3 regions of the Janthinobacterium longum genome follow, and region 1 is predicted to be linked to each of the others. Evidence: predicted binding sites of a transcription regulator. Region 1 holds the regulator's gene; each other region holds the start of a gene.

What was found. The regulator sigma-54, encoded in region 1, starts transcription at its own class of promoters, with help from an activator protein. The targets are predictions, from matches to a motif close to TGGCANGNAANCTGCTTT.
Region 2: pedF (cytochrome c-550 PedF) is a predicted target of sigma-54. The motif match lies at 3,303-3,320, and genes of this name have one in related genera.
Region 3: ACQ4WM_RS01625 (transglutaminase family protein) is a predicted target of sigma-54. The motif match lies at 3,109-3,126, and genes of this name have one in related genera.

The regions. Positions count from the first base shown of each region.
Region 1 covers NZ_JBNYXQ010000002.1:380,043-390,380, reverse strand. Annotated here, with positions in the region: gene ilvA (threonine ammonia-lyase, biosynthetic) at 1-839, shown strand, start outside; gene queF (NADPH-dependent 7-cyano-7-deazaguanine reductase QueF) at 955-1,797, shown strand; gene ACQ4WM_RS10015 (PTS sugar transporter subunit IIA) at 2,142-2,624, shown strand; gene hprK (HPr(Ser) kinase/phosphatase) at 2,661-3,596, shown strand; gene rapZ (RNase adapter RapZ) at 3,760-4,623, shown strand; gene hpf (ribosome hibernation-promoting factor, HPF/YfiA family) at 4,705-5,064, opposite strand; gene ACQ4WM_RS09995 (RNA polymerase factor sigma-54) at 5,133-6,611, opposite strand; gene lptB (LPS export ABC transporter ATP-binding protein) at 6,616-7,374, opposite strand; gene lptA (lipopolysaccharide transport periplasmic protein LptA) at 7,374-7,952, opposite strand; gene lptC (LPS export ABC transporter periplasmic protein LptC) at 7,973-8,578, opposite strand; gene ACQ4WM_RS09975 (KpsF/GutQ family sugar-phosphate isomerase) at 8,630-9,640, opposite strand; gene ACQ4WM_RS09970 (cation:proton antiporter domain-containing protein) at 9,749-10,338, shown strand, end outside.
Region 2 covers NZ_JBNYXQ010000017.1:755-11,092, reverse strand. Annotated here, with positions in the region: gene ACQ4WM_RS24420 (pentapeptide repeat-containing protein) at 1-238, opposite strand, end outside; gene ACQ4WM_RS24415 (methanol/ethanol family PQQ-dependent dehydrogenase) at 235-2,103, opposite strand; gene ACQ4WM_RS24410 (high-potential iron-sulfur protein) at 2,360-2,680, shown strand; gene pedF (cytochrome c-550 PedF) at 2,751-3,257, opposite strand; gene adh (aldehyde dehydrogenase) at 3,562-5,082, shown strand; gene ACQ4WM_RS24395 (DUF779 domain-containing protein) at 5,089-5,472, shown strand; gene ACQ4WM_RS24390 (4Fe-4S binding protein) at 5,721-7,856, shown strand; gene ACQ4WM_RS24385 (FAD:protein FMN transferase) at 7,853-8,830, shown strand; gene ACQ4WM_RS24380 (sigma-54-dependent Fis family transcriptional regulator) at 8,839-10,338, opposite strand, start outside.
Region 3 covers NZ_JBNYXQ010000001.1:351,867-362,204, forward strand. Annotated here, with positions in the region: gene ACQ4WM_RS01610 (catalase family peroxidase) at 1-844, opposite strand, end outside; gene ACQ4WM_RS01615 (zinc-binding metallopeptidase family protein) at 1,065-2,216, shown strand; gene ACQ4WM_RS01620 (transglutaminase-like domain-containing protein) at 2,143-2,979, opposite strand; gene ACQ4WM_RS01625 (transglutaminase family protein) at 3,179-6,523, shown strand; gene ACQ4WM_RS01630 (circularly permuted type 2 ATP-grasp protein) at 6,565-9,180, shown strand; gene ACQ4WM_RS01635 (transglutaminase family protein) at 9,177-10,103, shown strand.

The DNA of each region.
Region 1 (10,338 bases):
ATGGCACGGCGGTGCGCCTGGTGGGCGAGGAAACCTTCCGCCTGGCCCAGCAGTATGTGGATGAAGTCATTATCGTCGACACCGACGCCATCTGCGCCGCCATCAAGGACGTGTTTACCGATACGCGCTCGATTCTGGAGCCTGCCGGCGCGCTGGCCATTGCCGGTGCCAAGGCCTATGTGGAACGGGCCAGCCTGACCAAGCACCCGATCATCAACCAGACCCTGGTGACGATAGCCTGTGGCGCCAACATGAATTTCGACCGTTTGCGTTTCGTGGCCGAACGGGCCGAACTGGGCGAGTTCCGCGAAGCCGTATTCGCCGTCACCATGCGCGAGCAGCGCGGCAGCTTCAAGCGCTTCTGCTCGCTGATCGGCGCACGCAACGTGACCGAATTCAATTACCGCATCAGCGACGAAAAAGACGCCCACGTGTTTGTCGGCATCCAGATCGCCGACCGCCATGAGTCGGGCGCGCTGGCCAAGCGTTTCGAGGAGCATGATTTCCGCACCCTGGACCTGACCCACGACGAGCTGGCCAAGTCGCATATCCGCCACCTGGTGGGCGGCAAGAGCCAGCTGGCGCAGGACGAGCTGCTGTACCGCTTCGAATTCCCGGAACGTCCGGGTGCGCTGATGCGCTTCCTCGACAGCATGGCGCCGAACTGGAATATTTCGCTGTGCCATTACCGCAGCCAGGGCGGCGACGTGGGGCGCATCCTGATCGGCCTGCAAGTGCCGCCCGACGAGATGGTCGAGTTTGCACGTTTCCTCGATACGCTCGGGTACCGGTATTGGGACGAGACGAGTAATCCGGTGTATAAGTTATTCTTGGGGTAAGTCAGAAGGTCAGTTCCTTCGGAATCGGAATGTGCCCCACTGGGGCGCATTCCCCAGACGGGTCTGACCCCGAAATAGGCTACCATTCGTGCTTGACCGAATTGACGCCATCACAATGACCACTACCAACGACCTCGCCGAATTGTCACCTCTGGGCAAAAGCTCGGCCTACCGCAGCGACTACGCGCCGGAACTGCTGTTTCCGATTCCGCGCCAGGGCAAGCGCGACGAGCTGGAACTGCACGGCACGCTGCCCTTCTTTGGCCTCGATATCTGGAACGCCTACGAATTGTCGTGGCTGAACCTGCGCGGCAAGCCGCAAGTGGCCGTGGCCAAGGTCAGCGCGCCGGCCAACTCGCCCAATATCATCGAATCGAAGTCGTTCAAGCTGTACCTGAACTCCTTCAACCAGACCAAACTGGACAGTCCAGAAGCGCTGCTGGCCCTGCTGAAACAGGATCTGTCGAACGGCTTTGGCGCACCGGTACAGGTGGAACTGACCTTGCAGGAAGACTTCGGCAAGCTGAAGATGGGCGAATTCGACGGCGTGCTGCTCGACCGCCTGGACCTGGAAATCACTGACTACACGCCCTCGCCGCAGTTGTTGAAAGCGGCGCTGGCCGAGGCGCCGGTGGAAGAAAAACTGGTCTCGCACCTGCTCAAATCGAATTGCCTGGTGACCGGCCAGCCGGACTGGGGTAGCGTGCAGATCGAGTATGCGGGGCCGCAGATCGACCAGGAAAGTCTGCTGCGCTACCTGATCGGTTTCCGCGAGCACAATGAATTCCATGAACAGTGCGTCGAGCGCATCTTTGTCGATATATTGCGCCAGTGCAAGCCACAAAAACTGTCGGTCTACGCACGCTACACGCGCCGCGGCGGGCTGGACATCAACCCCTGGCGCAGCAACTTCAGCACCGGGCATATGCCCGACAATCTGCGCAACGCGCGCCAATAAGTACTGGTCAGGTTTGCCGGAAGCGCGCAGAATAATGCTGATCGGAACGCTGGCTGTGTTCTAAAACAACGCCAGCGTTGCTGACGCAAGCAACATAAAACGCCGAAAAGTCGGAAAATCGGCATTCAGCGACGGAAAAACCGGCAGGAGATTCGTTTTCAATCAAGAAATAGCTAATTCCCCTTGACGTTATTTTTTTGATAAAATGTTTGCTTGTCCCGCCATAGTGTCCACTGCGCCGGCAGCGAGCATATACTGTTGAGAATTGGCGTTACAGGCCACCCAAACAGGCCTATAATTCGGCTCGCAAGCCCTCTGCGCATTGCACCATTTCATTGAGTGTCATGACTAATCTTAGCAAAATATTATCCCTCGAAAACGTCCTTCTGGACCTGGAAGTCTCCAGCAAAAAGCGCGCTTTCGAGCAAGCCGGCCTGATCTTCGAAAACAACTATGGCATCGCCCGCTCTACCGTGTCGGACAATCTGTTTGCCCGTGAACGCCTGGGTTCGACCGGCCTCGGTCATGGCGTTGCCGTGCCGCATGGCCGCATCAAGGGCACCAAGACCTTGAAAGCACCGCTGGGTGCGTTTGTGCGCCTGGCCGAACCGATCCCGTTCGAGTCGCCGGACGGCAAGCCTGTCAGCCTGCTGTTTTTCCTGCTGATCCCCGACCATGTGACCCAGCAACACCTGGAAATCCTGTCGGAAATCGCCGAAATGTTTTCCGACGACGCCTTCCGTACGGCGCTGGCCACCGATCCGGAACCGAAATCCGTGCATTCGCGCATCGTCAATTGGCAACCCAGTCTGCAAGCGGCGGGTTAAACTTCAGGTATTGATCCACTCCTGAAGAAAACTGCCATGTTGCAAACGCCGCTGACGATACAACGCCTGTACGACGACAATCGCGAAAGTCTGCAACTGGGCTGGTTCGCCGGTTTTCCCGGCGGCGAGCGCCTGATCTCGGGCGACGTCTCGTCGGCCGCCGACCAAGTCGGCCACTTGAATTTGATCCACCCGGGCCGCATCCAGGTGTTTGGCCACCAGGAAATCAATTACTACCAGCGCCTGAAGGTCAATACGCGTACCCACGTGATCGGCGAACTGATAGCCGGCGGCCCACCCGCGCTGATCATCGCGCAAGGCCTGGAAACGCCGCCCGACATCCTCGCCATCTGCGACGAGCAGAATATTCCCCTGTTTTCCACGCCCTTGCCGGCCGCGCAGGTGATCGATTTCCTGCGCGTCTACCTGTCGAAAAAGCTGGCGCAGCGCATTATCATGCACGGCGTGTTCATGGATGTGCTGGGGGTGGGTGTCCTGATCACAGGCGATTCGGGTCTGGGCAAGAGCGAACTGGGACTGGAGCTGATTTCACGCAGCCACGGCCTGGTGGCCGACGACGCCGTCGAGTTTTCGCGCATCGCCCCGAACATGATAGAAGGGCGCTGTCCGCCACTGCTGCAGAACCTGCTTGAAGTACGCGGTCTGGGCCTGCTCGACATCAAGGCCATCTTCGGCGAAACGGCGGTGCGCCGCAAAATGCGCCTGAAACTGATCGTGCACCTGGTGCGCCGCAACGCGCTGGAAGAAGAAGTCGAGCGCCTGCCCTTCCTGTTCCCCACCGAAGACGTGCTGGGCCTGCCGATACGCAAGGTCGTCATCCCCGTCGCCGCCGGCCGCAATATCGCCGTGCTGCTGGAAGCGGCCGTGCGCAATACGATCTTGCAGCTGCGCGGCATCGATACCTTGCAGGAATTCATGGAGCGTCAGAGATTGGCAATGAGTGGCGATTAAGGCCGGGGTCAGACCCCCGCAGCCGTCAGCTCAAGCCTCTGACTTAGCGGCATTGAGGGTCTGACCCCAGCTTTGTCCAATCAACACCACACAATCAATTGCAATAATTTGTAAATGAAATTGCCACGGAGCGTAGCTGCGGCCTTTATTGTATGATTGCCGCATGCATATCGTCCTTATTACCGGTATATCCGGCTCCGGCAAATCCGTGGCACTCAATGTGCTGGAAGACTCCGGTTATTACTGCGTTGACAACCTGCCGCCGGCCTTGCTGCCGAGTTTGGTGCGAACCTTGCTGGAGGAGGGCACGGACCGCCTGGGCGTGGCCGTCGATGCGCGCAGCGCCGAGTCGTTGGCCAGTCTGCCGGACAATGTGGCGCTGCTGCGCGACCAGGGGCATGACGTCAAGGTCATGTTCCTGACGGCAAATACACACTCGCTGGTGGCGCGTTTTTCGGAAACCCGGCGCAGCCATCCGCTGTCGCATGAATTGCGGCCCCATCACAATCCCGCCAGCCGCCGCACGCTGATCGAATGCATCTCGGAAGAGCGCGAACGGCTGTCGGCAATCCAGCAACTGGGCCATGTGATCGATACGTCGGAACTGAGCGCCAACAAACTGCGTGCCTGGGTCAAGGATATCGTCGCCTCCGAGCGCGCACCGCTGACTCTGTTCTTCGAGTCGTTCGCTTTCAAGCTGGGCGTGCCGCTGGACGCCGATTTCGTGTTTGACGTGCGGGCCCTGCCCAATCCGTATTACGACCTGGCGCTGCGGCCGCTCGATGGCCGCGACGCGCCCGTGATCGCTTTTCTGGACGCCCAGCCCAGCGCGCTGGAATTGTTTGCCGATATCCGCAATTTCGTGGAAAAGTGGCTGCCATCGTTCAAGTCCGACAACCGCAGTTATCTGACGGTGGCGCTCGGCTGCACGGGTGGGCAACACCGTTCGGTGTATATGGCGGAACACCTGGCGCAGTATTTTGCCGACCGCGAACGGGTCGTGCTGCGCCACCGCGAGCGTCACTGAGGCGGAAAAACGGACGCAAAAAAGGGCGCGATGATAAAACAGCGCGCCCTTAGTTGATCACAACAATCTGGAGCGGCAGGCCTAGACGGCGGCGGCTTCTTCAGCAGTGTTGTCTGGCAGATGCTTGATCGCCTCTTTACCGTGCTCTTGCACTTTGGTTTTGTACTTCATCACTTGCCGGTCGAGCTTGTCGATCAGGCTGTCAATTGCGGCATACAGGTCATGCGCCAGGCTTTCCACGTAGACGGTCTTGCCGCTCAGTCGCAGATTCACTTCGGCCTTCTGGCGTTTTTCTTTCTCTTTGAGGTTGTCGACGGTCAGAATCACGGCAATATCGATAACGTGATCGAAATGGCGTTTCACGCGCTCCAGTTTGGTTTGTACGTATTCACGGATGGCTGGTGTCACTTCGAGATGATGTCCGCTGATGGTGAGATTCATACACACTCCTAAAGATGATCGGGTTCGTGCGGTGTCCATCGATCCGGCCCGCAGAGGAACCGAAAAAACTACAAAGACTTACGCAGACTCACTGGCGGAATTTTCAACGCTTCCCGGTATTTGGCAACAGTACGTCGCGCAATTACCATGCCTTGTTCCCCCAGCATGTCCGCAATCTTACTGTCGGATAAAGGATTTTTAGGGTTCTCTGCTCCTGTCAATTGCACGATCAAGGCCCGTATCGCCGTCGATGACGCCTCCCCTCCTGCTTCGGTGGCGACGTGGCTGCCAAAGAAATACTTCAACTCAAACATTCCATGCGGGGTCAGCATGTACTTTTGGGTTGTTACGCGCGAGATAGTACTCTCGTGTAAACCCAGTGTATCAGCTATTTCGCGAAGCACAAGTGGCCGCATGGCAACTGCGCCGTGCGAGAAAAAATCCTTTTGCCGTTCCACTATCGCCTGCGCCACGCGCAGGATGGTGTCGAAACGCTGGCGCATGTTCTTGATCAGCCATTTGGCTTCCTGCAGCTGTGCGCCCATGCCGCCTTCGCCCTTGCCCTGCTTGAGCAGATTGGCATACATGGCGTTCACGCGCAGGCGCGGCATCACGTCATTGTTCAGCGAAACCTGCCAGCCGTTGCGGGCGCGCTTGACCACCACATCGGGTACCACGTAGTCGGACACATCCGAAGCGAACACGGCGCCCGGGTGCGGGTTGCACAAGCGAATCACGGTCTGCGCCTCGCGCAGGTCTTCGTCATCGCAGTCGAGGGCTTTCTTGAGCTTGTTGAAGTCGCGCTGGGCAAACCAGGCCAGGTGTTTTTCAACGATGGTCAGGGCCATGCGGCGCGTCACCAGCGCCACCTGCGGCAAGCGTTTGATCTGCAGCGCCAGGCATTCGGACGCGTTGCGCGCGCCGACGCCGGGCGGATCGAAACTTTGCAGCAGCGCCAGCGCCGTGCGCAGTTCGTCGGCATCGACTTCCAGCTCTTCCGGCAGGCGCGCCAGGATATCGTCGAGCGGCTCTTCCAGGTAGCCGTTGTCGTCAAGCGCATCAATGATCAATTCCACCAGTGCACGGTCGCGCAGTTCCAGTACCGTCACGCGCATCTGCTCCATCAGGTGCTCGCGCAAGGTGCAGTGATGGGCCTCCAGTTGCGGACGAGAATCCTCGTCATCGGGCGCCTTGCCGCGGCTGGCCTCGTTCCAGTCGCTGTCGCCGCCCTCTGGCGCGGCCGTGCTCTCGCCGCCATCGCCATCGAACGTTTCCGCTTCTGCCGCCGGTGCAGGCGCTTCCTGGCCCGGTGGCGCAGGCGGCGCTTCAGCGGGCGCCGCCGTCGAACTCAGGGCACCGTCGGACAACAGGCGCAGCGAGCGGTCGAGCGGATCGTCCAGCCGTTCCAGCAAGGGATTATCGGTCAGCAACTGCTCCAGCTCCTGGTGCAATTCCAGCGTGGACAGTTGCAGCAGACGTATCGATTGCTGTAATTGCGGCGTCAGTGCCAGGTGCTGCGAGGTGCGCAGCTGCAGTGATTGTTTCATTGGCTTACATGCGGAAGTGTTCGCCCAGATACACGCGGCGTACCGACTCGTTGGCGATGATGTCGTCGGGCCGCCCCGACGCCAGTACCGAACCCTGATTGATGATATAGGCGCGGTCGCAGATGCCCAGCGTTTCGCGCACATTATGGTCGGTGATCAGCACGCCGATATTGCGTTCCTTCAAAAACCGCACAATGCGCTGGATCTCGATCACGGCAATCGGATCGACGCCGGCGAACGGCTCGTCGAGCAGCACGAAACGCGGGTCGGTAGCCAGCGCGCGGGCGATTTCCACGCGGCGGCGCTCGCCGCCCGACAGCGACAAGGCCTGGTTTTCGCGCAGCTTTTCAATTTGCAGGTCGGCCAGCAATTTGTCGAGGCGTTCCTCGATTTCGGGCTTTTTAAGCGGGCGGCCGTCGACCGTCTGGATTTCCAGCACGGCGCGGATATTGTCTTCCACCGTCAGCTTGCGAAACACCGATGCTTCCTGCGGCAGGTAGGACAGGCCCATCTGTGCGCGGCGGTGGATCGGCAGGCTGGAGATATCGACACCGCTGATATCGATGGTGCCGCCATCGGACGGCACCAGGCCCACGATCATGTAGAACGAGGTGGTCTTGCCGGCGCCGTTCGGGCCCAGCAGGCCCACCACTTCGCCGCACTCGACTTGCAGCGATACATCATGCACCACCTGCCGCTTGCCATAGGTTTTCTGCAGTCCCCGCACGATCAGGGTGCTGCCGCAACGTTCATTCTTGTCCATTATTTCTTCCCTGGCGTGGGCGCGGCCGGTGCTTGGTCTGCCGCCGGCTTGTTCTTCGGCTGTATCACCATGCGCACGCTGCCGGCGCCAGGTGTGCTGGTGCCGCTGTCGCTGTTTTCCATATTGAACAACTCATTGCGGCTGTCATACGAAATGAAGGCGCCATTGGCCACATCGGTCGGTTTGGTGCCTTGCAGGCGCGTGAGCTTGGCCCTGGAAAACAATTTCACGACTTCCGTCTTGTTGTTGTATTCCACCCGTTCCGCTTCGCCTTCCACCCACAGGTCACCTTCACCGTCGCGCTTCTGGCGGAAGGTAGCCAGCTTGCCCGCTTCGCCCCAGAAGGTGATGAACTGGTAGCCCTGCGGATCTTCGGTGATCAGGGCACGCCCCGCCTTCATGGTCAGGGTGCCCTTCACCAGTACCACGTCGCCGGTCAGGGTGCGGGTCTGCTTGATGTCATCGACCTGGCCGCTGCGGGCGGTGATGACGGCTTCTTTTTCCGAGTCGGCCTTTTCGGCATGGGCACTGCCCATTACCGCCAGGGAAAACAAGCTCAACAGCAAGATTTTTTTCATTTTGATTTGGTCCTCTTTATTTATTTGGCCGGCACGGCTTTGCGCGGCGGTATCACGATGCGCACCGAACCCGGTACTTCCACCACGCTGGTGGCATTGTTGGCCTTCAGGCCCACGCCGGTCACATGCGAACGCCCCGAGAGCAGGTCGACCGGCACCGCCGACTCCATCCGCTCTTCATCAGGAAAAATCGTCAGCGCCTCGGTTTTCAGCGTCATGTTCTGCGTTTTCGGACCGGCCACGCGGTCGATCACGACATTGCGCGACAATTGCAAACGTGAATTTCCCTGATCGATATGGGCCAGCTCGGCCGTCATGTTCATGGGCGGCACGCCCGGGCTGATCTTGCGCACGAAAGGCTGGTCGATATCGGATGAGTCATCGGCCGGGTAATGCGTGAGCTTGGCGCCAGAGACGATATAGCTGGGCTTGCCCTGCAAGTCCATGCGCACCAGGCTGAAATTGGTGACGAAATAATCGGGCTCGTCCAATTTCTTGTTGGCACTCACATCCTGGCTGCTCTTGTTCATCACTTCAAGCAGCCAGAAGCTGCCCAGCGCCACCGCGACGGCGCCCAGCACGGTAAAAATCAAGCGCCAGCGATGGGCGCCTTCTGGCTTACGCATAGTGTTTCACTCTCAAAAATAGGCCTGCCGCGCAGGAGCAGCACGCCGGCATCAGATGACCTTTGCCTGGGTCAGGTCATGGATATGCAAGGCGCCGACCAGCTTGCCGTCAGCGTCGACCACCAGCATCTGGTTGATGCGGTGCTGCTCCATCACGGCCACCGCGTCGACAGCCAGGCGGTCGGGTGCGATGCTGCGCGGCTGCGCATGCATCACGTCGCGGATCGCCACTTGCGTGAAATCCTGCACGCGCTCGAACATGCGGCGCAGGTCGCCATCCGTAAACACACCCACCGGACGATTATCGGGATCGACGATGGCCGTCATGCCCATGCCCTTCTTCGTCATTTCTTCCAGTGCCTGCAGCAGCGAGGCGTGCACCGGTACTTTCGGCACCCGCTCGCCGCTGCGCATCACGTCATGCACGTGCGTCAGCAGGCGGCGGCCCAGGGCGCCACCGGGATGCGAACGGGCAAAATCTTCTTCCTTGAAACCGCGCAAGTCCAGCAGCGCCACGGCCAGCGCATCGCCCAGCGCCAGCGTGACAGTGGTGCTGGCGGTCGGCGCCAGGTTCAGCGGACAGGCTTCTTTTTCCACCGAAATATCGAGGTGCACGTCGGCCAGTCGCGCCAGGCTCGATTGCGGCTTGCCAGTCATGGCGATCAGTACGCCGCCCATACGCTTGACGACCGGCATGATGGCCATCAGTTCGGCCGATTCGCCCGAATACGAGATGGCGATAAAGGCGTCGTCCGAGGTGACCATGCCCAGGTCGCCATGCGCCGCTTCGGCCGGATGCACGAACATGGCCGGCGTGCCGGTCGAGGCCAGGGTGGCAGCGATCTTGCGCGCGATATGGCCGGACTTGCCGATGCCGGACACCACCACGCGGCCCTTGCATTCAAGCAGCATGGCCACCGCGCGGCCGACGCTGTCGTCGTGCGCCAGGCGCGCATGCAGCGCAATGATGGCGTCGGCTTCGATCTGCAAGGTAGTGCGGGCCAGCGCCACGGCGCGCGCGCTTGTGGCATTCATGTCACTTCGATCAAAAGCTTTCTGCATTGTTTTTTCATGGGTTACACTCATGCCCAAAGTATAAACGAATTAGGAAAGCAAAAAACTTGCCAGTCACAACAAACTACGATTTCCACTGACCACCCCGGGCAACCCATGTTTTCCTCGCTAGAATTGACCCTGATGTTACTCGGCAGCGCCGTGCTTGGCGTGGTGGCTTTCAGAATGTTGCACTTGCCCCCCATGCTGGGCTACCTGGCGGTCGGCATCGTCATCGGCCCTCATGCGCTGGGGCTGGCCGCCGAGAATGAAGCGAGCCATACCCTGGCCGAATTCGGCGTCGTCTTCCTGATGTTTTCGATCGGGCTCGAGTTTTCCCTTCCCAAGTTTCTTGCCATGCGGCGCATCGTCTTCGGACTCGGCATGGCGCAGGTGGTCACCACCATTGTTGCCACCGTCGTCTTTGGCTGGCTGGTTGGGCGCTATCTGTCGGCCTATTTGCACCTCAGCTGGCAGGCCGCATTTGCGCTCGGCGGCGCGCTGGCCATGTCGTCGACCGCCATCGTGTCGAAAATGCTGACGGAACGGCTCGAACTCGAAAGCGAACACGGCCGCAAGATCATCGGCATCCTGCTGTTCCAGGACCTGGCCGTGGTGCCGCTGCTGATCCTGATCCCGGCGCTGACGAAAGACTCGGACAACCTGGCCGAAACGCTGGCCTGGGCCGGCGCCAAGGCGGTGGTGGT
Region 2 (10,338 bases), on a different contig from region 1:
GCATCAGGCGCGCACCGCGAAAGTCGGCGCCGTGCAGGTCCTTGCCGACCAGGTTGGCGCCGCGCAGGTCGGCGTTGGCGCATTGCGCGTACGGCCACAGATGGCAGCCATTGATGATGGTGACTTCGGCTGCGGTTTCGCCGTTGAGGACCTGTGCGAAGGCGGACTGCGGCGCCAGGCACAGGGCCCAGCACAGCAGCGCGCCGGCAGCCTGCAGGCGTACCGGCGCGGTTCTCATTTGCTGGCCACCCTGGACGGTGCTTTCGGCAGCTTGAACACCCAGTAGCTGCCGCCTTGCGTCACCTGCTTGGTCAGCTCGGCCATGTCGCCGCCCCACAGCGGCACCGCGCCGCCATAGCCGCTCGACAGGCCGATATACTGCTCGCCGTCCTGTTCCCAGGTGACGGGCACCGACACCACGCCGGAGCCGGTCTGGTACTTCCACAATTCCTTGCCGGTCTTCGCGTCGAAGGCCTTGACGAAGCCGTCCGAGGTCCCGGTGATCAAGAGGCCGCCGGCGGTGGTCAGGGTGCCGCCCCACAGCGGGAATTTCTCCTTGTTTTCCCAGACGATCTTGCCGGTCTTCGGATCGATGGCGCGCAGGGTGCCGATATGGTCTTCATACAGGCGCTTGATGCGGAAGCCCTGGCCCAGGTAGGCCGAACCAGCCTTGTAGTGGATCTGCTCGGTCCAGTAATCCATGCCCCAGTGATTGGCGGGGATGTAGAACAGGCCGGTGTCGGGCGAATATGACATCGGCATCCAGTTGGTACCGCCCAAAAATGGTGGCGACACGAAGACGGCCTTGCCCTTGTCGGCACCCGCTTCCGGCAGCGGCGGGCGCTTGCCGTTTTCCACCGGCCGCCCGGTTTTCAGGTCGATGCTGGTGGCCCAGTTGATGCCGTCAACGAAAGGCCAGGCATTGATCAGGGAAGTCGGCTTGTTCGGGTAGCCGGCGCCTGTCGCCAGCTTGCTACGGTCGGTTACGTAGAAGAATCCATTGCGGTCGGCGTGGGCCGAGGCCTTGATCAGCTTGCCCGTCCTGGCATCCTTGTAGTCGAACAGCACCACCGAGTTATTGCCTGAAAAATCCCAGGCGTCGTTCGGCGTGTGCTGGTAAAAGCCTTTCAGTTCGCCCGTGCTGGCATCGACATAGGACTGGCCCGAGGTGAACAGGCTGTCCCAGTTGCGCGGGTCGTCGCCTTCCTTGGTCCGTTCCCAGGTATTCCATGGCGCCGGGTTGCCGGCGCCGATGACGATGGTATTGGTTTCGGGATCGAACGACGCCGTCTGCCACGGCGCGCCCCCGCCGTGCTCCCACGATTCGCGCAGCTTGCCGTCCTTGTCGCGCGGCCAGCTGGGCGCTTTTGCGTCTCCAGTCGGGGTGCCCGGCTTGCCATCGGCGCGGCCCACATGGCCTTCGACCAGCGGCCGTGCCCATACTTCCGCGCCGGTATCCGGATCGCGCGCGAACAGCCAGCCCTGGGCGCCGAATTCATCGCCCGAGTTGCCGTGTATGAGCAGTACGCGGCCGCCTTTTTCGCGGATCACGAATGGCGCGCCCGTCATCGTGTAACCGAGTTTCTGGTCGCCGAATTTTTCGTTCCACATCACCTTGCCGGTGTTCTTGTTCAGCGCCACCATGCGCGCGTCGAGCGTGCCGAAATAGACCTTGTCGCCATAGATGGCCGGGCCCCGGTTGACCACATCGCAGCATGGGCGGATATCGTCGGGCAGGCGGTGTTCATAGGCCCACAGCTGCTTGCCGGTCTTGGCGTCGAGTGCATAAATGCGCGAGTAAGAGGCGGTCACATAGATGATGCCGTCATGCACCAGCGCCTGGGCTTCCTGGCCGCGCTGCTTTTCGCCACCGAACGAGAAGGTCCAGGCGGGCACGATCTGGCCGACATTTTTCGTGTTGATTTTTTTCGCCAGGCTGTGGCGCTGCGCTTTCAGGCCCAGGCCGTAACTGAGCACATCGGCGGTACCCTTGTCGGCGTTGGCGATATCGTCCCAGGTAACTTTGGTATCGGCCGCCGAGACGGCGCCGGCGATCAGGGCGAGGATGGCGAAAGCGATCGGACGTGGAAATTGTGGCTGCATGCTGGTCTCCCTTGTTGGTTTTTATGGTGGTGCGACGTGGTTGCCATGGGTAATTGAGCAACATGCGTGCCAGGCTTTTTCCACGGCGCGGGCGCGTCGGTATGCGCCGTACTGCCACAGTTGGCAACGCGGCGCTGTGCTGTTTTGTTACAGTGCGGCGTCGCTGCCGGTGGCAGGGCCGGGCTGGCACAAGGGTTGCTGTTGGGAGCAGGGAAGGCCGATATGCGCCTTCCTATAACCACAACAGGAGACCATCATGCACCCAGTACCACGCCGCCATTTCCTTTGCCAGTTGCTCGCCGTCGGCGGCATGGGCGCAGCCTCGCTCGCCGGCGCACAGTCGACCGCGCCGAAAGTCGACGAGGACAGCGACCAGGCCAGGGCACTCGGCTACCGCCACGACACGACCAGGGTCGATACGAAAAAATATCCGCAGCACAAGCCGGCTCAGCACTGTGCCAACTGTTCTTTCTTCCAGGGCAAAAAGGATGATGCGTGGGCAGGTTGCGCCATGTTTGGCCGCAAACAGATTGCGGCGCCGGGCTGGTGCCTGGCCTGGGCAAAAATTCCGGAGTAATAAGGGGTAGCAAGCAGAGGCAGCAGAGGCGCTGCCGTGGCAGCGCCTGCTTTTGATGACAGGCGTGATCCTACAAAGGCACTTCGCGCCGCGTCTCCAGATACGCCTTCACCGCCCAGATCGCCTCCTGGCTGAATACGCCTTCGAACGGCGGCATATAGACGGCGCCATTGCGCGAGCGTCCATGGCGTACCGTGTCCAGCACATACTGATCAATTTCCTGAGCGCAAGCCTCTTTTTTCTTGGCATCCGACAAGGCCGCGCAGTCATTGTCGAGCTTGCGCAAGTCGGGCGCCATGCCGCCCGAAACGGCTTCCAGTCCGTGGCAGCGGGCGCAATTTTGCGTAAAAGCGGAGTTGCCGATCCGTATCGCTTCCGCATTGTTCCTGTACGGATTTTCCGTGCGCCACTCGGCGCCCAGTTGTGGCAGTGTGGATGTGTCGACCGCCTGTGGCGTCATGTTGCCATGTGCCCAGACGGCGGCGGCCAGTATGCAGGCAAGGCCGCCAGCGGCAAGCCGCACGCTGCGCAGGCGGCTGGTTTTTCTGTTAGTGTTGACAGCAATATGTGGGGTCATGATGGTCTCCGTTGTGGTTATGCGCTTGATCGCGGCATGACCAGGGTAGCAATCGGTATGCCATCGCGCGCATCGCCAGTGCGCCTTGTTGCCATGCGTGCTGCGCTGCTCAGAAACGCAACAACTGTCGGGCGCGGATGATCCCATTTGACGCAGCTTTGCGCGTGGCGAACGGTCACCGCCGCTGTTTGCGTGCTGGCACGGCATTTGCAAAACAAGAGATCAGGATCACCTGACGAATAATCCAAAGGGCCGCCTCCCGGCGGCTTTCATCGAAGCCAAGACCAACGAGAAAGAGGACGACATGAATCTGGCAGACATCAGCAAACTGGGCGTAGCCAATCCCTTCAAACAACGCTACGACAACTATATCGGCGGCAAATTCGTCGCTCCCGTCAAAGGCGAATACTTCGGCAATATCACGCCGATCACCGGCCAGGTCTTCTGCGAAGTGGCCCGCTCCACTGCCGAAGACGTTGAGCTGGCGCTGGATGCCGCGCACGCGGCCAAGGACGCATGGGGCAAGACCTCGCAAACGGAACGCGCCAATATCCTCAATAAAATCGCCGACCGCATGGAAGCGAATTTGTCGCTGATCGCCACCGCCGAGACCATCGACAACGGCAAGCCGATCCGCGAAACGACGGCTGCCGACATTCCGCTGGCGATCGACCATTTTCGCTACTTCGCCGGCTGCATCCGCGCCCAGGAGGGCTCGGTTGCGCAGATCGACTCGGAAACCTATGCCTATCACTTCCACGAGCCGCTGGGCGTGGTGGGCCAGATCATTCCGTGGAATTTCCCTATCCTGATGGCCGTGTGGAAGCTGGCGCCGGCCCTGGCCGCCGGCAATTGCGTGGTGCTCAAACCGGCCGAGCAGACGCCGGCCTCGATCATGGTCCTGATCGAACTGATCGGCGACCTGCTGCCACCGGGTGTGCTCAATATCGTCAACGGCTATGGCCTGGAAGCGGGCAAGCCGCTGGCCTCGAACAAGCGCATCGCAAAAATCGCGTTTACGGGCGAAACCGGCACCGGCCGCCTGATCATGCAGTACGCAGCGCAGAACCTGATACCCGTCACGCTCGAATTGGGTGGCAAGTCGCCGAATATCTTCTTTGCCGACGTGATGGACGCCGATGACGCGTTCTTCGACAAATGTCTGGAAGGCTTTGCCATGTTCGCGCTGAACCAGGGCGAAGTGTGCACCTGCCCGTCGCGCGTGCTGATCCAGGAATCGATCTACGAAGCGTTTATCGCCCGCGCCCTGGAGCGGGTGGCGAAGATCAAGCAGGGCAATCCGCTCGATGCCTCCACCATGCTGGGCGCGCAGGCGTCGCAGGAACAGCTGGAAAAAATCCTCTCGTATATCGACATCGGCAAGCAGGAGGGCGCCGAAGTGCTGGCCGGCGGCGAGCGTAATACGCAGGGCGGCGACCTGGAAAAAGGCTATTACGTGCGTCCTACCGTCTTCAAGGGCGACAACAGCATGCGCATCTTCCAGGAGGAGATCTTCGGACCGGTGGTGTCGGTGACCACCTTCAAGGACGAAGCCGACGCGCTGCGCATCGCCAACGATACCTTGTATGGCCTGGGCGCAGGTCTGTGGACGCGTGACGGATCGCGCGCCTTCCGCGTTGGCCGCGCGATCCAGGCCGGCCGCGTGTGGACCAATTGCTACCATCTGTATCCGGCCCACGCCGCGTTCGGCGGCTACAAGCAGTCGGGCATCGGCCGTGAAAACCACAAGATGATGCTGGACCATTACCAGCAGACGAAAAACCTGCTGGTGTCGTACAGCCCGAACGCGCTGGGCTTCTTCTAAGGAGCGATGATGACCATGGAACGCGTGACGGCCACCCCGGCCGCGCTGGAGATGCTGGCTACCTTGCGTGGCAAGCATGGGCCGCTGATGTTTTTCCAGTCGGGCGGCTGCTGCGACGGCAGCGCGCCGATGTGCTACGCGGCCGGCGAGTTCAATCTGTCCGACACCGACGTTTACCTCGGCAATCTGGACGGCACGCCGTTCTACATGGGCATCGAGCAGTTCGCGTACTGGGAACATACGCAATTGATCATCGACGTGGTCGATGGCAATGGTGGCATGTTCTCGCTCGATAACGGCACGGGCCGGCGCTTCCTGACCCGTTCGCACCTGTTCACCGACGAAGAACTGGCGCAGCTGGGGCAACCTGCCAAGGTTGCCAGTCCATAGTTTGTTGCCACCTGGGTCCGGAACCATGCGGGCGTCATCTCCCCGTTCGCCCGGACACGGTTTTAGCTGACGGCTGCGGCCGTCAGTTTTTTTGCCCTCTGCTCCTGCTCCGGCTTGTGACAGTGTCTGTCGCACCATTGATTCGTTCTAGCACAGCGCACGCCGTATTCCTGCTGCTCTCCCCTTATTTTGCCAGGCATGCAAATTGCCATGGTCAACTCCATCAAACACAGACGATGGAGACCATCATGACAATCGCAGCGCGCTGCCGGCGTGCCGCCACGCTGATCATGTGTCTGGCGACAGGTGTGCTGGCGCTGCTGCTTGGCGCCTCGCCCGTGCACGCAGGTGTAATGACACAGGCCGAACTGGCGCGTCGCTTTCCGGCGCCATTGTCGGTCGGTGAACGCGATGCCGAACTGCCGGTCTGGCCCTTGTTCCGCCAGGGCGCCGGCGGCAATGTGCTGGCCGGCTATGTGTTCGAGTCAAGCGACCTGGCGCCCATCCCCGGTTTTTCGGGCGTGCCGGTCAACCTGCTGGTGGCGATTGACCCTGCCGGGCGCTTTATCGGCGTCGAGGTGCTGTCGCAGCATGAGCCGGTGTTCCAGTATGGCCTGGGTGAGGCGCCGCTGTTTGAATTCGTCAGGCAGTACCGGGGGGTGTCGCTGAGGCAGAACATCCATATCGAAAACCAGGCCAGTCGCGCGCGCCAGCCTGAGGCCTCGCGCGTAACCATCGACGGCATTTCCAAGGCCACGGTCTCGGTGCGCATCATCAATGAAAGCGTGCTGGCGGCGGCCTTGCTGGTGTCGCGCCGCAAACTGGGTTTTGGCGCGGGCAAGGGCGCGGCCAGGATGGCACGCGTGCGTCCCGATGTGATGGAAACGCTGTCTTTCAAGCGCCTGCAGGATGACGGTTTGCTGCGCCATCTGCGTGTCTCGAATCGCGAGATGGAACAGCGCTATGCAGGCAGCGACGGCGCGCGGCTCGATGAAGAAGGATTGCGCCAGCCGGACGCCATTTTTATCGATCTGTACCTCGCTTGCGTGTCGGTGCCGGCGGTGGCGCGCAGCCTGCTCACCGAAGCCAGCGTGGCCAAGCTGAAACCCTGGATCGAAGCGGGCGACCAGGCGATGCTCGTTATTTCGTCGGGCCGCCACCGCGTGCCGGGCGACGATTTTACGCGCGGCGGCATTCCCGATCGCTTGCTGCTGCGCCAGCACCAGCTGGCCATCGACCTGCGCGACCTGGATCTCGATCTGAAACTGCTGCCTGGGATTGCCGTGCCTCCGGACGCCAGCCTGACGGTGTTTCGGATTCCTGCCGAAGCGGGCCTCGATCCAGGCGCCGCATTTGATTTCAGCGTGCCGGTCACGCGCAGCAAGGGCCAGTTCTATCCCGAGCGCATTGTGCGCGAGCTGCCGGTTACCTATCGGATACCGTCGCGTTTTTTAATTGCCGCGCCAGGCGGCGCCAGCTGGCACGCAGCCTGGCAGGCGCAAAGGATGGCCCTCCTGATCCTGGCGGGTGGCCTGGCGGTGCTGGCGGTGGCCCTGTCGCTGCCGCGCAAGATCAGCGCCAACGGCCGCCGTTTTCACTGGTTTCGCGGCACCTACCTGTTGTTTACCATCGGCTTTATTGGCTGCTACGCGCAGGCGCAGCTATCGATCGTCAATCTCACCGGCGTGATCCAGGCCCTGGTGGCCGGGCGCAGCCTGTCGTTTCTGCTGCACGATCCGATGACGGTGGCGTTGTGGGGCTACGTGCTGCTGTCGCTGCTGCTGTGGGGGCGCGGTACTTTCTGCGGCTGGCTATGCCCGTTCGGCGCGCTGCAGGAGTTGACCGGCAAGCTGGCGCGCCTGTGCAAGCTGCCCCAATTGAAATTGAGCCGCGCCCGGGATGCGCGCCTGAAGCTGTTCAAATACGGGGCGCTGGCGCTGATACTGGCCAGTGCCGTTACCGGCTTTGCCGTCGATACGCTGGTGGAGCTGGAACCGTTCAAGACGGCCATCACCCTCAACTTCGTGCGCGCCTGGCCGTATGCGGCTTATGCGCTGGCGCTGCTGGCGGCCAGCGCTGTTGTGCATAAATTCTTTTGCCGCTATCTGTGTCCGCTGGGCGCCTCGCTGGCGCTGCTGGGACGTTTTCGGCTGCTGGACTGGATACCGCGCCGCAGCGAATGCGGCACGCCGTGCCAGACTTGCCGCCATCGCTGCGACTACCAGGCGATCACGCCCGATGGCGCGGTGGTGTATGCGGAATGCTTCCAATGCATGGATTGCGTGGTGATACACGAAAGCGAACAGCGCTGCGCACCGCGCCTGCTGGACCTCAAGCGCACCCGCACCATCCCGATTCATGCCGTTCCAGGAGGCGCCACATGAAACGCCGCAGTTTCTTGAGCGCCTCGCTGGGCGCCATCGCCGCAGGGAGCTGCGCCTGGCCGCGCCATGCACCCGTGCATACCGGTGTCGCACTCGCCTTTGGCACCACCATCCAGATCGCGCTGGTGCATGCCGACGAGCAGGTGGCGCGCTCGGCGATCAGCGACGCGCTGGCGGCGGCCCAGCGCGTCGACCGCCTGATGAGCATTTACCAGCCGGCCAGCCAGGTCTACCAACTGAATCGCAACGGCGTGTTGCACCGACCCGATCCGCAGTTGCTGGCGGTGCTGGCGCAGGCGCGCACATTGTCGCAATGGACGAACGGGGCTTTCGATATCACCGTCCAGCCTTTGTGGCGCGCCTGGCGCGAGGCGGTCGCGCGCGGCGTCTTGCCGTCCCCGGCGCAGCGGCGGCAGGCCCAGGCGAAGGTGGGCTGGCGCCAGGTTGAATTTGACGAACGGCGGGTAGCGCTGGCGCCCGGCATGGCGATCACCCTCAACGGCCTGGCGCAAGGCTATGCGGCCGACATGGCGCTGGCGGCCGTGCAAGCCCATGGCATCCGGCATGCGCTGCTCGACACGGGAGAATTCGTGGCGCGCGGACGCAAGCGCGCGCACCAGCCGTGGGCGCTCGGCGTGCGCGATCCGCGCGACGGCCAAGCGCTGGCGGCGACCCTGTTCATCAACGGCTGCGGCGTGGCGACCTCGGGTGATTATGAAAGCGTATTTACTCCCGATTATCTGCACCATCACATTTTTGATCCCGCCGTGGGCGATTCGCCGCAGGAGCTGGCCAGCGTCACCGTGATGGCGCCCACCGGCATGCTGGCCGATGGCTTGTCAACCGCCTGCATGGTGCTGGGCCGTGAAAGAGCGGCGGCGCTGGCGGCCAGCTTGCCTGGCGTCGACCTGCTGGCGATCGACAAGCAGGGCCGCGAATGGCGTTCGGCCGGCTTTCCACTGGAAGCATCATGATTGCTTGCCTACTTCAGGCCGGGAATTTTCCGATAAATCGTATTGCGCGATACGCCCAGTGCGCGCGCCGTGGCCGAGACATTGCCGCCGTTCGCCGCCAGCGACTTGAGTATCACGGATTGCTCCATCTCTTCCAGCTTGGCGCCCTGTGCCATCAGGCGGTCGGTGCCGGCCTCCATGGCCGCTGCCGTATCTGTATCCGGATCCGGACTTTGCTCGATATCGTCGAGGAAGTCGTCGGGCATATGGCGCAGGCAGATTTCCGTCTCGTCGCCGGCCATCACGATGGCGGTGCGCAGCAGATTGGTCAACTGGCGGAAGTTGCCGGGCCAGCGGTGCTGGCGAAACAGCGCCAGGATTTCAGGCGACACGTGATGGCGGCCGTGTTCCGCTTCCGTCGACAGGATTTTCCTCACCACGGTTTCCAGGTCGGTGCGCTCGCGCAGCGGTGGCAGCTTGACCACCAGGCCGTTGAGCCGGTAATACAGGTCTTCGCGGAACAGGCCGCGCGCCATGCGTTCGCGCAGGTTGTGGTTGGTGGCGCAGATCAGCTCCACGTTGACGGGTATCGACTTGTCGCTACCCAAGGGCGTGACCATGCGTTCCTGCAGCACGCGCAGCAGGCGCGCCTGTAAGCTGAACGGCATGTCGCCGATCTCGTCGAGGAACAGTGTGCCGCCATTGGCCTGCAGGATCTTGCCGACCGCGCCTTTCTTGCGCGCGCCGGTAAACGCTCCGTCTTCATAGCCGAACAGTTCGGATTCGATCAGCGTTTCCGGAATCGAGGCGCAGTTGACGGCCACAAAGGGACTCATCGTGCGCGGTGAATCATTATGGATCGCCTGCGCCAGCAATTCCTTGCCGGTGCCCGTTTCGCCCATGATCATGATGGGGATATCGCGGCCCAGCACGCGCGTGACCTTGTCGATCACCAGTTCCAGCTGCGGGTCGCCGGTGCGCAGGTAGCGCAGGCCGGATAAGCGGCGCGCCTGGGCCGCAGCCTGGTTGGCAGCAATGGCTGGTGCTGGCCTGTCGTTGCTCAGCGATTGCTGGAACACGCTGTTGGCCAGCCGCAGCTGGGCGCGGCCGTAGACGCGCACGCCGTTGTGCATGCACAGGGTCAGCAGGCCGGGCGCGGCGGTGCGGTAGTGGTCGTACAGGGCAGAGACGGGCAGGCCGAACAGCGAGCTGAAAGTATGCGATTGCAGCGCCGAAAATGGCAGGCCCAGTTGAAACAGGCCATTGCGATTGGAGGCCAGGAAGCGCCCACCGGGACTGAACGAAGCAATCCCCTCCATCAAGGTGCCGATGAATTCGGGACGGGTATGAAAGTGCAGGGTAATCGCATCTTCAAAGGTAGCCGAGAACAGCTGGTTTTCAATCATCAGCGCTGACATGCGCACCAGGGCCATGGTGTGCTTGTGAAAGCTGCGCTGGTCGCCCGATACGTCCAGCACGCCGATGACCTTGCCCAGGTGATCGGTAATCGGCGCCGCCGAGCAGGTCAG
Region 3 (10,338 bases), on a different contig from region 1:
GCCAGGCCTTCGAGGGATCATTGACCGGGTCATCGGCTTCGGCAAATTGCAGCACCATGTCCCACACCAGCGGACCGGCGGCCAGGCGCTGGTCCAGGTCGGTCATCAGGAAATTCGGATCGGCCGCTTTCAGCTGTTCAGGGCTCATGGCGACGAATGGCGTGCGCGGACGCATCGACCAGCGCACCATGCGGTCCACTCCCTTCGGGTCCGTCAGGCGAAACGCGTTGACACCATTGAAACGGGTATTGCCCAGGCTGTCGGAGCGCGGTGCGGTTTTCGCCCAGGCCTGGAAGGCGGCGATCTCGGGATGCGCGGCCAGCACCGCCTTCATCTTCTCCGGGTCGGACTTGCCGGTGGCGGGATCGGGCTTGCCGGCCTCGTTCATCGCCTGGAATGCCTGCGGCGTGGCGGCGGCAAAAAACGGGAAGCTGTTCATGGCGATGCGCCATTCCTGGCCGTCGTCGGTTTTCAGCTGCACCGCCATGCCACGCACCGGAGAAGCACCGTCCGGCGCATAGGGATTATTGGACGACGCAGAGAAGCGTCCGATGACGGCAATCGACGGCTGCGAGAATGCGCGCGCCTTCGACAGGCTGGCAGCGTCAAGCGTGGGGGCAAAGGTGCCGGCAAAGCAGACGCCCTTGCTGTGCGCACGCCGGAAGCCAGGCGCCTGCGTACCCGATCCCTGGGCCAAGTCCATCATTTTTTGCGGGGTCAGCCTGGCGTTGCCGAACCAGCCGCCGACCCACGCGAACAGCGCGGCCAGGACCAGCAGGATCAAGGCAATTGGTAACAGCAGCAGCAAGGAGCCGCGGCGCGGCGGAGAACTGGGGGTGGACATGTCGGTCTGGCTTTCGTTGATATGATGGCTGGCGACAAAGAATAGTCGTTTTGCCGGCGATGATAACGCGTCCGGCACAGCTGCGTGCGCCAACCAATAAACGCCGCACCGCGCGCACGATAGCGAGGCATTCTCCTACAGCGGCTTCGCGGCACCGCATTTGCTGGTAAATTGCGAACTTACCAGATACACGACTCCCAACTTCTTTTCCCGGCACCCCATGAAAACGTTTCATTGCAACAAGTGTTCACAGCAGGTTTTTTTCGAAAACACCCACTGTTCCAACTGCAACAGCATGTTGGGCTTCGAGCCCACGCTGCGCACCATCAACAGCTATGAACCAGCCGGGGATGGCTTGTGGAGTAGCCTGAACAGCAAAGACGCAGGCAAGCTGTACAAGCAATGCAGCAATTATGTGCAGTACAACGTCTGCAATTGGATGATTCCTGCCGACGATCCGCATGAGCTGTGCCAGTCTTGCCAGTTCAACGATGTCATACCGGAGCTGTCCACGGAAAAGAATCTGGTGTTGTGGTCGCGCCTGGAAACGGCCAAACGCCGCCTGCTGTTTTCCCTGGCCGCCCTGAACCTGACCCCGGACTCGAAAGACGATCAGCCTGAAACCGGCCTGGCCTTCAATTTCCTCGAAGACGGCGTGACGGATGAGTGCGTGATGACAGGCCATGACAACGGACTGATCACGCTCAATATCGCCGAAGCCGATCCTGCCGAGCGTGAGCGCACGCGCGAACAGATGCATGAGCGCTACCGCACTTTGCTGGGGCATTTCCGCCATGAAAGCGGACACTATTATTTCGACCGGCTGGTTGCTGACACCCCATGGATAGACGGTTTCCGTGCCCTCTACGGTGACGAACGCGCCGACTATGGCGAAGCCCTGCAGCGCCATTACAGCGCAGGCCCGGTTGCCAACTGGGAAGAGCGCTTCGTCAGCAGCTATGCCAGCTCGCACCCCTGGGAAGACTGGGCCGAAACCTGGGCACACTACCTGCACATGCTCGACACGCTGGAAACAGCGCACGCCTGCGGCCTGTCGCTCAAGCCTGCCAGGCCTGACGAGCCCTCCATGGAAGGCGTGACCCTGCCGGCGCGGCTCGACACCTTCGACGATACGATAGCCGACTGGTTTGCCCTGACGTATGTGCTCAACAGCCTCAATCGCAGCATCGGCATGCCGGACTCCTATCCGTTCAAGCTCAGCACGCCGGTGCTGGAAAAACTGACCTTCGTGCACAAGGTAGTGGCGTCGTACAAGCAGACCGGCATCAAAAACCTGGTCAAACCGGCGGCTCCAGCAGCTGCACCGTTACCTGCATCCGATGCGGTGGCACCGCCGGTCCAAACTGGTTGAAAATGGCCACGTCGGCCGCGTCGCGCCCGTAGGCAAGGGTGACGCGGCCGCCGCGCGCAGCTTCTTGCGTGGGGTCGAAGGTATACCAGCGCCCCCCTGCCCAGGCCTCGAACCAGGCATGCAGATCCATCGGCGCCAGGTCGTGCAGATAGCCCACCACGATACGGGCCGGAATACACAGGCTGCGGCACAGCGCAATGCCCAGATGGGCCAGATCGCGGCACACGCCTTCGCGCCGCAGGTTGACCTCGGCGGCCGTCATTTGGCCGTAGGCCGTGGCCGGATCGAAGCGCACCTCGCGCCGTATCCAGTCGCACAGTGCGGCTACCTGGTCGTAGCCCGGCGCCACGCCGGCGACAATCTCGCCGGCCATGGTTGAAAATTGCTCGGATTCACAATAGCGGCTCGGCAGCAGGAAGGCCAGCACGGCGTCGGGCAGATCTTGCACGGCATCGAACGGCGCACCGGGCGCCACATCGATGTCGTGCGAGGTCATCACGTCGGCATTCGTGTCGATGGAAAATTCGCCGGCCGGCGCCACCAGACGCTGGCACAGGTTGCCGTACATATCGGTGAACTCGATCACCGGCACGCTGGGCGTGAGCAGGTAGGCTTCGCGCGCCACCCATTGTTGGGCGCCGCTGCGGGGACGCAACATCAGGATGAACGGGGTCGCACTGTCAAGTGTGAAGTCCAGCTTGCAGGCAGTACGCAGCCACATGGCGTTAATCGCTTTCAATTTTTGTGTGATTTGCACCATCATGGTGCGTCGCGCGAGACACAGATCGTCGCTGCGGTGCATTGCTGGCGTGCAGAAGGCAGGAAGTATCTTAGCACTACAGTATTATCAAGAACTGTGCCTGCGGTACGCGGCGTGTTACGCTGATACTTATGGTATGAATTATGCTTACCCAAGCTTATCGCGATGATACAAATCGCGTCCACATGAAAAGGCATTCCGCATGGCTATCCGTATCGCGCTGCACCACAAGACCAGTTACCGCTATGACCGCCTGGTCAATCTGTCGCCGCATGAAGTACGTCTGCGTCCGGCACCACACGCGCGCACACCGATCCTGTCGTACTCGCTGACGGTGCAGCCCCAGGATCACTTCATCAACTGGCAGCAAGACCCCTACGGCAACTACATCGGCCGGTTTGTCTTCCAGGAAAAAACTGACGTACTCGACTTTACGGTTGACCTGGTGGCCGACATGACGGTCATCAATCCCTTCGATTTCTTCGTTGAAAAATACGCCGAAAAATTTCCATTTTCCTACCCGGAACAGCTGGCAGCGGAACTGAGCCCCTACCTGATGACGGAAACGGCCGGGCCGCTGCAAACCGAATGGGTGGCGTCGGCCCGCGCTGAGCTGCTGGCGCAGCCCATGCTGACCAACGACTTCCTGGTGGCCATCAACCAGCGCCTGCAGCGCGATATTGCCTACCTGCTGCGTATGGAACCAGGCGTGCAGGCGCCCGAGGATACCCTGGAAAAACGCTCGGGCTCGTGCCGCGACACAGGCTGGCTGCTGGTGCAGATCCTGCGCGAAATGGGGCTGGCGGCGCGTTTTGTGTCCGGCTACCTGATCCAGCTGCGCCCCGACCAGGAGTCGCTTGACGGCCCCAGTGGCGCGGCCGAAGACTTTACCGACCTGCATGCATGGACCGAAGTCTATATTCCCGGCGCCGGCTGGATCGGGCTGGACCCGACCTCCGGCATGCTGGCCAGCGAGGGCCATATTCCGCTCGCCTGCACCGCCATGCCCTCGTCGGCCGCACCGGTCAGCGGCTACACAGACCAGGCCGAAGTGACGTTCTACCATGAAATGACGGTCACCCGCATCCACGAAGACCCGCGCGTGACGAAACCATATTCGGAAGCGGACTGGCAAAAAATCGACCAGCTGGGCCAGCAGGTCGATGCCGACCTGAAACGCCAGGACGTGCGCCTGACGCAGGGCGGCGAGCCGACCTTCGTGTCGATCGATGACATGGATGGCGCGCAGTGGAACACCCTCGCCCACGGTGACGAAAAACGCGAACTGGCCGGCAATCTGATGCACCGCCTGAAAAACCACTTTGCGCCGGGCGGCATGCTGCATTACGGCCAGGGCAAATGGTATCCGGGCGAGCCGCTGCCGCGCTGGGCGCTCAATATCTTCTGGCGCGTCGACGGCCAGCCGATGTGGCTCGACGCCACCCTGTTTTCCGACGAACATGTGGACGACGGCTATGGCAGCGAGCAGGCAGCCAGCTTTGCCGCCGAACTGACCCGTACATTGCGCCTGCCGGCCGGCAGCGCCATCGCCGCCTATGAAGACGTGCTGCTGCAGGCCCAGCGCGAACAGGCGTTGCCGCGCAACCTCGACCCGCTGCAAGCCGACCTGAAGGCGCCCGAAGAGCGCCGCCGCCTGGCGCGGCTGCTCGAACGCGGCCTGGGCCAGGTGGCAGGCTACGTGCTGCCGCTGAAGGCCGCCGACTACGATCCATCCGTCATGCTGGGTACCAACTGGCGTACCTCGGCCTGGCCGCTGCGGCGCGAACACCTGTACCTGATCGAAGGCGATTCGCCGATGGGCCTGCGCCTGCCGCTGGCCAACTTGCCATGGGTCCTGCCGGAAGAGCGTGAAGCCGATCTTGAGTTCGACGTCGATCCGTTTGCGCCGCGCGGCGCGCTGCCAGCCGCGAAAAAAGACAAGCGCCCGGTGCTGGGCGTGGCTGCCGGCAAGGCCGACAACAGCGCGAAAGCGCGCACGCCGCAAGACCCGGCTGCCCGCGAGGTGATCCACACGGCGCTGTGCATCGAAGCGCGGGCCGGCCGCCTGTACATCTTCATGCCGCCGCTCAAGCGCATCGAAGACTACCTGGCGCTGGTGACGGCAGTGGAAAATACTGCCTCCAAATTGAAACTGAAACTGCGCATGGAAGGCTATCCGCCGCCGCGCGACCCGCGCATCAAGCTGCTCAGCGTGACGCCCGACCCTGGCGTCATCGAAGTCAACATCCATCCGGCGGCCAGCTGGAACGAGCTGGTGTATAACATGTCGACCCTGTACCAGGAAGCGCGCCTGACACGCCTGGGCACCGAAAAATTCATGCTCGACGGCCGCCATACCGGCACCGGCGGCGGCAACCACGCCACACTTGGTGGCGCCACCGCCGAAGACAGCCCGATGCTGCGCCGGCCCGACCTGCTGAAAAGCCTGATCACCTACTGGCAAGTGCATCCGGCGCTCTCCTACCTGTTCTCGGGTACCTTTATCGGGCCGACCAGCCAGGCGCCGCGCGTCGATGAGGCGCGTGACGACAATCTGTACGAACTGGCCATCGCCTTCCAGCAGATGGACCAGGTGCTGCCAAACATGCACCCGGGCGACAAGCCGTGGATGGTCGACCGCCTGCTGCGCAATATGCTGGTCGACCTGACCGGCAATACGCACCGCTCGGAATTCTCGATCGACAAGCTGTATTCGCCGGACGGCCCGACCGGCCGCCTGGGCCTGGTGGAATTCCGTGCCTTCGAGATGCCGCCGCACGAGCGCATGAGCCTGCTGCAAATGCTGCTGCTGCGCGCTTTGGTGGCGCGCTTCTGGCGCCAGCCGTTCCAGGCCAGGCTGGTGCACTGGGGTACGGCGCTGCATGATCGCTGGATGCTGCCGCATTTCGTCGCCCAGGATATCCGCGATGTGGCGCGTGACCTGCGTTCGGCCGGCTACCAGTTCGAGGATCACTGGTTCGAGCCTTTCATCGAATTCCGCTTCCCCCGTTTCGGCACGGTGGTCTACGAGGGCGTGGAAATGGAACTGCGCCAGGCCATCGAGCCATGGAACGTGCTGGGTGAGGAAGTTTCCGCCGGCGGCACGGCGCGCTATGTCGATTCGTCGGTCGAGCGCATGCAGTTGCTGGTGCGCGGCCTGACGGACGGGCGCCATATCGTGGCCTGCAACGGCCGCATGCTGCCGCTGCATCCGACCGGCGTGCCGGGTGAATACGTGGCCGGCGTGCGCTTCCGTGCGTGGAGTCCATGGTCGGCCCTGCATCCGAGCATCGGGGTACAGGCGCCGCTCACCTTCGACCTGGTCGACACCTGGAGCGGACGCGCGATCGGCGGCTGCACCTACCATGTGGTGCATCCGGGCGGACGCAGCGAGGCCGGCTCGCCGGTCAATGCCAACGCCGCCGAAGCACGCCGGTTTGCGCGCTTCTGGCCACATGGCCACACGCCAGGCCCGATGACTGTGATGAAAGAGGCACATAATCCGAGCTTCCCGATGACCCTGGACTTGCGCTGGCAGCCGTATTGACCTATTGTTGCGATCCTGCAATAGAATCGCAACGCGTGCCCATGTCCTCTCCCCTCCTTGCCCACTACCTGGCCGCGCCCGACAGCTACGATGAAATGCTGGACGCGGCCAAGGTACCGCGCGCCCACTGGCGCGCGATGCTGGCCAACCTGGAGCTCGAAGCGCCGGGCATGATGCGCCAGCGCAACGAGATGGTGCAGCGCCAGGTGCGCGAAAACGGCGTCACCTACAATGTGCCTGCAGACCGGGACGGGCGCCAGCGGCCCTGGGACCTCAACGCCCTGCCGCTGATACTGCCGCCCGACGAATGGAGCGTGATCGAAGCGGCGGTGATACAGCGCGCCACCCTGCTCAACAATATCCTCGGCGATGTGTATGGCGAGCAGCGCATGCTGCGCGAAGGCCTGCTGCCGCCGGCACTGATACACGGCCATGCAGGCTTCCTGCGCCCCTGCCACGATATTGCGCATCATGACAACGTGGCCCTGCATTTTTACGCGGTGGACCTGGCGCGCGCGCCCGATGGCAAATGGTGGGTGGTAGCCGACCGCACGCAGGCGCCTTCGGGCGCCGGCTATGCACTGGAAAACCGCGCCATCATTTCGCCCACCTTCCCCGACCTGCTGCGCGAACTGAAAGTGCAGCCGCTGTCGCAATTTTTCCGCACCATGCACGACAGCCTGGTGCACTGGGGCAGGCAGTGCGCGGCAAGCGGCGACACACCGGCGCCGCTGCGCGACGGCGACAACCCGCTGATCGTGCTGCTGACGGCCGGCCCGCGCACCGCCAGCTATTACGAGCAGGCCTACCTGGCGCGCCATCTGGGCCTGCCGCTGGTCGAAGGCGGCGACCTGACCGTGCGCGACGGCGTGGTCTACCTGAAAACCCTGGCCGGCCTGCAGCGGGTTCATGTGATCATGCGCCGGGTCGACGACGAGGCCTGCGATCCGCTGGAACTGGACAGCTCGATGCTGGGCGTGGCGGGCCTGACCCAGGCGGCGCGGCGCGGCAATGTACTGCTCGCCAACAGCCTCGGCTCCAGCCTGCTTGAATCGGGCGCCCTGCTGGGCTTTTTGCCGGCACTGTCGCGCCGCCTGCTGGGCGAGCCATTGAAGATGCCGTCGGTCGCCACCTGGTGGTGCGGCGAACCGGCTGCCCTGGAGGCAGTGATCGGCAAGCTTGACCGGCTGGTCATCAAGCCAAGTTTCTCTCAGCGTCCCCAGTCTGCCGTGTTCGGCAAGGATCTCGATGGCACGGCACGCGAGGCGTTTATCGCCGCACTGCGCGCCAACCCCGGCAATTTCATCGCCCAGGAAGTGGTGCGGCTGTCGCAGGCGCCGGTGTGGAAAGGCGGCGCCACGCCAGGCTTGCAGGCGCGCGCCATCGGCCTGCGCGTGTTCGCCTGTGCCACCCCAACCGGCTATGTGGTGATGCCGGGCGGCCTGACCCGCGTGGCCACCGGCCCGGATGCACGCGTACTGACCATGCACATGGGCGGCGCCAGCAAGGACACCTGGGTGCAGGCGCGCGCAAAAGTGGAGGTGCAACGCCCGCAGCACCGCAGCATCACCAGCGAGAACCTGGTACGCGAAGACACCAACCTGTCGAGCCGGGTGGCGGAAAACCTGCTGTGGTTCGGACGCCACGCGGAACGCTGCGACAATACCGGCCGCCTGCTGCGCGTGGCGCTGCATTTCCTGTTCAATGTGCGCTTCGACCAGCGCGGTGCGGAGTGGCCCACGGTGGAAGCCTTGTGCATCCATTTCCAGCTGCTCGACGCTGCCAGGAAGCCGGCGCCGCTGGCTGCTGTCCAGTCCCAGTCTCAGTCCCAGTCGCAGTCACAAAGCCAGGGCGCGCAAGTCATGGCGCAGAGCCAGGCCGGTGTCGCGCCGGCCACCATTTTCAGCGACGCCGAGATCGAATCGGCGCTGCTGCTGGCCGTGGTATCACCGGACGTGCCCGGGCTGGCGCGCCAGCAGCACCAGTTGCACCGCGTCGCCGGCCAGTTGCACGAGCGCTTTTCGGTCGATAACTGGCGCGCCCTGAACCGCATGGTGCAGCCGGCGGTGTACGCCGGCGAGCGGCCGTCGCAGTCGGCGGCCATGACCATTCTGGACGATGCCGCCGCCTCGCTGATGATGCTGGCCGGCTTTGCGCTCGACGGCATGACGCGCGACCTGGGCTGGCGTTTCATGTCGATAGGCCGGCGTCTCGAACGGCTGCAATTCCAGTGCGAGGTGCTGCAGCGCGCCCTGGCAATGGATCGCAACGCCAACCTGGAATGGCTGCTGGAGCTGTCCGACAGCATCGTTACCTACCGCGCCCGCTACCGCGCCCAGCCCGAGTGGCTGCCGGTGCTGGACCTGCTGCTGTGCGACGAGAGCAATCCGCGCTCCGTGCTGTTCCAGATCGACGGCATCCTGGGCACGCTGCAAAGGGTCGAGCAGACCCACGGTGCCTGCGGCGCCCACCTGCTGGCGCCCTTGAGGGATGAATTGAACGCGCTGGCGCCGGGCACCGACCTCAACTACGGCAACGCCACCCTGAGCGCCCTGCTGAACCGGATCCAGCTGGCCAGTGCGGCCCTGTCCGAGCAGATCAGCGTGCAATTTTTCAGCTATACCGACAATGGCCAGCAAAGGAAGCGCACATCATGAGTGACTGGCCCGCCGGCACGGCAGCCTGCGCCCGCTACCGCGTGGTGCACGAAACGCGCTACCGCTATCAAAGCACGGTGACCCTGTCGCAGCAATACCTGCACATGACGCCGCGCCCGTTTGCCTGGCAGCAGACCGAATCGCATCTGATCTGGCTCGATCCGGTAGTGAACGAAAGCAGAGAGGGACTGGACTACTTCGGCAACCTCATCCGCCACGTGGCGCTCACTGCGCAGCACGACAGCCTGCTGGTGCATGCCGAGTCGACGGTAGTGCTGCGCGCACGCCCCGGCCTGGCGGCGATCGCCGCAGCCTTGCCGTGGGAAAGCGTGCGCGACATGATGGGCAAGGAGAAAAGCGCTGCCACACTCGAAGCATGCCGCTATCTGTACGCCTCGCCGCACGTCAAGTGGTTCCCGGAACTGGAAGACTACGCACGCGTCAGCTTTACGGCAGGCCGCCCGCAGCTCGACGCGGCACTGGAGCTGACCCAGCGCATTTTCGACGACTTTGAATTCGACAGCAAGGCGACCGAGATTTCTACCCCGCTCGAACAGGTGATGCGCGGCCGGCGTGGCGTGTGCCAGGATTTTGCCCAGCTGATGATAGGCTGCTTGCGCAGCATCGGCCTGCCGGCGCGCTACATCAGCGGCTACCTGCTGACTCACCCGCCCGCCGGCAAGCCGCGTCTGGTCGGCGCCGACGCCTCGCACGCCTGGGTATCGGTATATTGCCCCGCGCTGGGCTGGATCGATTTCGACCCGACCAACCGCTGCCTGGTGCAGCACGAACACATCACGCTGGGCTGGGGCCGCGACTTCAGCGACGTCACGCCGATGCGTGGCGTGGTGCTGGGCGGCGGGCGGCAGGATCTTGATGTGCAGGTGACGGTGACGCCGTTGCCGGTGCTGCAGGGGGCCTGACCGGCCTTGCAGACTCCGATTTCGTTCGCTGGGCGGTTTTGCTGAACTGACAACCTCGCGCCATTCCAGGAAAACTTGGGCGATAATGCTGCACTGCGGCAGCAGCGCTTGCCGAACGGTTGCGTTGCCAACGCTGACGCCACTTACATACTGGATAGCTGCGCACTATAGTGCTGTTGCTTTGGAAACATTTCCATATTGGCGCTATGATGCAGTGCAGCAGCCACTATCCATG